2 regions of the Desulfitobacterium dehalogenans ATCC 51507 genome follow, and region 2 is predicted to be linked to the other one. Evidence: a T-box and tRNA genes for the amino acid it is inferred to sense, from the RefSeq annotation. Region 2 holds a T-box; the other holds one or more tRNA genes.
The links. The T-box of region 2 lies ahead of tyrS (tyrosine--tRNA ligase). A T-box ahead of a tRNA ligase gene usually reads a tRNA of that ligase, here a tRNA-Tyr.

Region 1: it has a tRNA-Tyr gene. The T-box ahead of tyrS (tyrosine--tRNA ligase) is inferred to sense a tRNA for this amino acid. The anticodon was not compared.

The regions. Positions count from the first base shown of each region.
Region 1 is NC_018017.1:419,381-422,788, reverse strand. Features, by position in the region: gene rplK (50S ribosomal protein L11) at 1-167, opposite strand, end outside; gene nusG (transcription termination/antitermination protein NusG) at 200-727, opposite strand; gene secE (preprotein translocase subunit SecE) at 801-1,019, opposite strand; gene rpmG (50S ribosomal protein L33) at 1,130-1,279, opposite strand; tRNA gene DESDE_RS01985 (tRNA-Met) at 1,433-1,507, opposite strand; tRNA gene DESDE_RS01980 (tRNA-Tyr) at 1,610-1,693, opposite strand; gene sigH (RNA polymerase sporulation sigma factor SigH) at 1,874-2,527, opposite strand; gene rlmB (23S rRNA (guanosine(2251)-2'-O)-methyltransferase RlmB) at 2,742-3,408, opposite strand, start outside.
Region 2 is NC_018017.1:1,446,177-1,449,584, reverse strand. Features, by position in the region: gene nagB (glucosamine-6-phosphate deaminase) at 1-7, shown strand, start outside; gene DESDE_RS07020 (nucleotidyltransferase domain-containing protein) at 19-939, opposite strand; gene DESDE_RS07015 (small, acid-soluble spore protein, alpha/beta type) at 1,148-1,294, shown strand; T-box leader at 1,564-1,820, shown strand; gene tyrS (tyrosine--tRNA ligase) at 1,910-3,151, shown strand; gene DESDE_RS07005 (TroA family protein) at 3,096-3,408, opposite strand, start outside.

The sequences.
Region 1 (3,408 bases), 1.0 Mb from region 2:
ACCGGAATAATCAATCCCGCTTGATCCTTTGTACGCTCGTTGTATTCTTTGCAGAAGGCCATAATGTTGACCCCGTGCTGACCAAGAGCTGGACCAACCGGAGGTGCCGGATTTGCTTTACCTGCGTTGATAGCTAATTTAACCAAACCAACGACTTTCTTTGCCATAGTTACACCTCCTTAATAGGGTAATTTACTGCTTAGTCGACTTTCTCGACCTGAGCAAAATCAAGTTCTACCGGAGTCTCCCGTCCAAACATGGACACAGAAACCCGCAGCTTCCCTTTATCTTCAAGGATTTCCCGAACAGAAGCGATGAAATCCTTAAAAGGACCTGATGTTACACGTACGTTTTGGCCCACGGTATAATCCACACGTGTGCGGACTTCTTCCACGCCCATTTGCTTTAAAATAGCTTGTACTTCATGATCCAGCAAAGGGATGGGCTTTGCCCCGGTGCCGACAAAACCTGTCACACCCGGAGTATTGCGCACCACATACCATGAATCGTCCGTCATATCCATTTCCACCAGAACATAGCCCGGGAAAACTTTACGCTTGGCGACCTTCTTCTTCCCATTTTTGATTTCAATCTCATCTTCCATGGGAACAAGAACACGGAAGATTTTATCTTCCATATTCATGGATTCTACGCGCTTTTCAAGATTGGTCTTCACCTTATTCTCATAACCGGAATAAGTGTGAATAACATACCAGTTCTTAGTCATATTTCGAACAGGAACCTCCAATACAAGGCCCCAAACTAACTTGCCGTACTTTCAGGGCAACCTGTTTGAGTACCTATCCGAGAATCTTGGTTATTAAAATACTTAATCCGCTGTCGACAATCCATAGCATGACAGATACAATAGCTACAGCGACGAGAACTACTCCTGTATAAGTCAAAAGCTGTTTGCGGTCCGGCCAGTGTACTTTTTTAAGTTCACTCCATACTCCCTTAAAGTACTCTGTCGACTTTTCTTTTGTAGGAGCATTCGTTTGCTTCTTAACTGCGCCCATCCAATCACATCCTTACAAGACTCTGAGCTACCATTACTGACAACGCAGCCCGGCGTACAGACTTTTTGGCAAATACGCAAAGAAATTTTGCCCAAACGCCAAGCTATGAATTACTTGGTTTCTTTGTGAGCTGTGTGGGACTTGCAAAACTTACAATACTTTTTAACTTCCAAACGATCTGGGTTATTTTTCTTATTTTTTATGGAAGCATAATTCCGGTTTTTACATTCGGTACAAGCTAAAGTAATGCCAACACGCATTCACGAACACCTCCCTGGGCACAACTAAAAATCCGCATTCAATCCATGCTCATAATACATTATCACATGTAATTTACCATGTCAAGAATTTGAAAAATTCAGTATGTAATATAGAAAAACCGCAAAGCTATTAGCCATGCGGTTTTTTGTCCTTGGTTGCGGGAGCCGGATTTGAACCGACGACCTTCGGGTTATGAGCCCGACGAGCTACCGCTGCTCCATCCCGCGACGTCAATCGAGATTCGAGGCACGAAGTTCACGATTCGAACTTCATTTCCTCTCAGATGGTTTCAATTTATTCCAGATCCACAGGATCCCGAATTTTGATAATGGTGGGCAGGAATGGATTCGAACCACCGTACCTTTCGGAACAGATTTACAGTCTGCCGCCTTTAACCACTCGGCCACCTACCCAAGTCACTCATTCATTATATACCAAAAGCTAAAAAAATACACCCTTTTTTATAAAAGAAATCTGCAGCTAATGGCTAGACCACAAAATGAAAAACCGACTTCATCAAGCCGGTAACATGATACTCTTTCTTTTTATTAACTTAATATCCTAGTCAAACACCGGTCATAGCAAAGCATAGCTTATCCATCACGACGTTCCAGGTAACGCTCAAGCTTTCTTTTTACTCTTTGGAGAGCATTGTCAATGGATTTCACATGCCTATGTAGGTCTACTGCAATCTCTTGATAGGATTTGCCTTCGAGGTAAGCCATCAGGACTTTCCACTCCAAGGAACTCAAGATCTCACCCATCTTTTCTTCGATATCATCGAATTCTTCCTGACTGATGATCAATTCCTCGGGGTCGGTTATTCTTGTTCCGGAGATCACATCCAGCAAGGTTCTATCCGAGTCTTCGTCATAGATAGGTTTATTTAAGGACACGTAGGAATTCAAAGGGATATGCTTTTGCCGGGTAGCTGTCTTAATGGCTGTAATAATCTGCCTTGTAATACACAGCTCAGCAAAGGCTCGGAACGAGGAGAGCTTATCACCACGGAAATCTCGAATCGCTTTGTAGAGCCCAATCATCCCTTCTTGGATAATATCTTCACGATCTGCTCCAATAAGGAAGTATGATCTTGCTTTTGCTCTGACAAAGTTCTTGTACTTATTAATTAAGTATTCCTGTGCTTCGGCATCACCGTTTTTGGCCAGCTCTACGACTTCTTCATCCACTATGACTTCATTCGTGTCGCACTCTTCCAACACTTCGAGTTGGGCGTTAAGTGTCAAAGCGATCCCTCCCGTATCATGGTGATGAAGATGTTGTAATGGATTATCGCTCTTGTCCGCAAGAACATACTCATTATACCTTGGAAAAAACGGAAGCGTCAAGGCGAAGTTTTAGAGGTTCTGTCGTCTCATGCACTCTACAAGCCGAGTTTGGGCTTTTGGACCCGGGTCTTCGCATTATAGGACCCGGTTACCCTATTTTTTAGGCAAGTTTTTAATGTTTTTTATTTCCCCTCCGCTGACGAAGAACCTCGTACATTAGAATAGAACCCGCCACACTGGCATTTAATGAATTGATCTGTCCTCTCATGGGGAGGCTGACGATCTCGTCACAGGTCTCTTTGATCAGCCGGCTCAATCCCTTACCCTCACTTCCTATGACGATGACCCGTGCTCCTGTAAGGTCGGAGCCATAGACTTCCGTTCCTCCCGCTTCAGCCCCAGAGATCCAGCACCCCGCCTTTTGGAGATCCTTCAGGGTCTGAACCAGATTCCCTACCCGGGCTACCAGGACATGCTCCACAGCACCGGCTGAGGTCTTAGCTACAGTGGCGGTCAGGGAAACACTGCGCCGCTTTGGGATAATCACCCCATGGACACCTGCAGCATCGGCTGTCCGAATGAGGGCGCCTAGATTATGAGGATCTTCCACTTCATCCAAGACGAGGATAAAAGGATCCTCGCCTTTTTCTCCGGCCAGAGCGAGGATATCGTCCACTTCGGCATATTCCCGCGGGGCAACGTAGGCTAAGACTCCCTGATGCTTGGCTTTTTCGGTCAAACGGTCAAGGGCTGCTTTATCCACGAATTGAAAGGGAATCTTCTGGGCCCGGGCATGGCTGACCATGTCCTGGAAGCGGCCAGTCGTACCTTCCGATTGG
Region 2 (3,408 bases):
ACTGTAAAGCCTTAATTTTTAAAAGAACTCTTCTCTCTCATCGGTTGTATAAAAAAGTTGCTTCATTTCTTTATCGTTGATTGAATCTCTGTATGCCAGGAGCCGCTTCCTGGCATTTTCTCTATCTATACAAGCCCTCTCCTTCAAAACCGCTAATTTCTCAGGTATCCCGCGATCGGCAACCCTATTTTTGACCTCAGCAAACAGTGCATGGTTCCCACATAAAAATTTCCCTTCCTCCAGAACCTTTGCCGCGATCATGGATTCAAATCCTTCAAATGCCAATTGTCTCTCCACTACGGAAAGATCTTTGATAACATAATCTATTTCTTCTTTATAACTGGGATGTTTAAGTAAATAAAACTTCCACTCATAGATGGTAGAATCAATATCTTTAATAATTTCTTCAGACAAATCTTTATAAATAATTACAATATCGAGATCTGACCCCTTGACCATTTTCCCTGTAGAAAATTCAGGTCTTGGTTCAAGATGGGCCATATCATATGCCACATCCCCCGAAATAATAAAACATGTTTTTTCCTGAATACTTTGAGAGTCCTGTTGGGATGCTATGATTTTTTCCATGATATCCTTCGCAACTTCAAATTTATTTTTACTGATCTTCTTGATGGATTGATGGATATGGTCCGCCTTTGCATGAGCTTCCTCAGACTGTTCCTTCAAACTGACAACCGTATAGTTATAAAATTCTCTGATTATGGAGGGGGAAAGCCGGGCAAAACCTTCCACATGTTTATCCAGCCTTAGATACCTTGTTCCAATCGTGCTTAAAATAATATCGGCACACTGATTACACTCCTCCCAGAGATCAAAAATAGTTATCGCGGTTTTTTCATGGATTTCTTTGCCTGTTAGAGGTCCATGAACTTCAAGCAAACGAATAAGATTCTCCATTCTCAAAATCCTTTCAGCCATATTTTAATAAGGATTTTCCTTAATGATCCCCATTTTATTTTATGCTTTTTATCCTCTAATGTAAGGCCTTCCCTCTCCGTTTTTCAATGTTATTCCTATTTGCACTCCATAAATTTCCTGATTATTTGTCCTGAAATCGGGCAAATTAGAATTACTGGTTCAAGCCTCAAAAATCTAAACTACAAAACATCTTGGGAGGTAATCAATCATGGCAAAGTACAATTTACCAGTAGACAAAAACACGGTAGCATCTCAATTCAATGTTAACTTAGGTCCAGAGGCCACTTCCCGTCAAAATGGTTCCGTCGGAGGAGAAATGGTTCGCCGTACATTTGAAAGTTTTGGTAAAAGATAATCATTGTTGCATATAAAAGTTAACATTTAAGTTTTACATTTGTTAAAAAGAGCCTTGTTACATGAAACAGCCCTGTTCTATTAGAACAGAGCTGTTTTTTATTATATAAGTTTTTTATCCACTTTTATCTCCTTGCCCAGCTGTTTGTGCAAATCAAAATTATTACTGATTAACCCTTGACAATTTCCCCTTGCTTTACTACAATATATCCTAATTTAATATCTGCATAACAAAGACTTGCAGGACTTCCTGCATTTCGGAGTATAAGAGCAAAAGCTGTGATAAGAATAAGTAGTAACCTGTACCGCAAACAGAAAGTTGCCGGATGATGAGAGGCGCTTGGCAGGCTGGTTATGAATACCTCTTTGAGCTTCACACCGAACGTTTTTAGTAGGCTGTGACGGTTTCCTGCACACGTTATAGTGCTAGAGTATCACCCATATTTATGGCGTACTCGAAAAGGCGGACAATGCGAGTTGTTCGTAAATGTAAGGTGGTAACACGGGAGCACACTCTCGTCCTTCTGGAAATGAAGGGCGGGAGTTTTTTTATTTCCCAATCTTATAGACCTTGCTTGTATTAAATAATATTTTAATCTTCAAGGAGAGTCAGCCAATGAAAACTGTAGAAGAACAATTTCGGATCATCACCAAAGGGGTCAGTATGCTGGTCAATGAGGAAGAGCTGAAAAACAAACTGGCGGAGTCCCTCAAAAACAACCGTCCCTTAATCATCAAACTGGGGCTCGACCCAAGCGCACCGGATATTCACCTGGGTCATGCCGTGGTACTGCGCAAAATCAAACAGATGCAGGACCTTGGTCACGAAGCCGTGATCATTATCGGTGATTTTACCGGAAAGATCGGCGACCCATCCGGCAAAGCGAAAGGCCGCAATGCCCTATCTGATGAACAAGTAAAGGAAAATGCCAAGACCTATTTCGAGCAGATTTTCAAAGTACTGGACAAGAAGAAAACCACAGTCCGCTATAATAGCGAATGGCTTAGTCAACTGAATTTTGAGGATGTTCTTAAGCTTGCTGCCACAACCACAGTGGCCAGAATGATGGAACGGGATGATTTCCAAAAGCGGTTCAGCAATAATGTCCCTATCGGCATCCATGAATTCTTCTATCCTTTAATGCAGGCCTACGATTCGGTGGCTCTGAAAGCAGATATGGAGCTGGGGGGCACGGACCAGACCTTTAACATCCTGATGGGCAGAACTCTGCAGAAAGCCATGGGACAGCCTCAACAGATCGCCATGTTTATGCCCCTTCTGGAAGGATTGGACGGCGTGGAGAAAATGAGCAAGAGCCTCGGGAACTATATCGGGGTCTATGAGCCCGCCCAAGTGATGTTCAAAAAAGTCATGGAAGTTCCCGATGAATTAATTCTGAAATACTTTGAGCTGGCAACGGATGAACACCCGGACCGCATCGAAGCTTTCCGAAGAGAGCTGGCTCAGGGCAAAAATCCTCGTGATGTCAAATATGCTTTAGCGGAGATCATTACCCGGCTGTATCATACTGAGCAGGAGGTTATCCAGGCCAAGGCATTCTATGATGCTGCCTTCAGCAAAAAGGCTATTCCCGATCAGCTCCCTGAGCTTGGAGTGAAGGCCCAAAGCCGGCTGATTGAGCTTATCCCCCTGCTTGTACAAAAGGGTTTTGCCACCAGCAACGGAGAATTCAGACGCTTGGTTCAGCAAGGGGGAGTACAGCTTAATCAGGAGAAGATTGAGGATTTGGATAGAGTTCTAGCCGACGGCGATGTCTTAAAAATCGGTAAAAAACGCTTTGTCAAAATTGTGTATGACATGATTCAACCCGCTGATAATCCGGCATTTCACAAGTAACCTCCAGATTCATTCCTTCCAGTACCCTGGTCACCTGTTTGCGCTTATCGACCACATAAGCCCCTTCCCCATGTTTTTCAAGTTGTTCCGTCAGGTCGGAACTCATGGTCAGACAGATATCGGGATTGGCTGCCAGGATATTTTCCATGAGCAGTTCGCTGTCCGCGCCTTGGAATGGTTTCAGATCTTTAATCTGCGGTGTGAACTTGTACTGATATTTTTCCCAGCTGGGGCTTTTGACAAAGGAAGGGGAACCT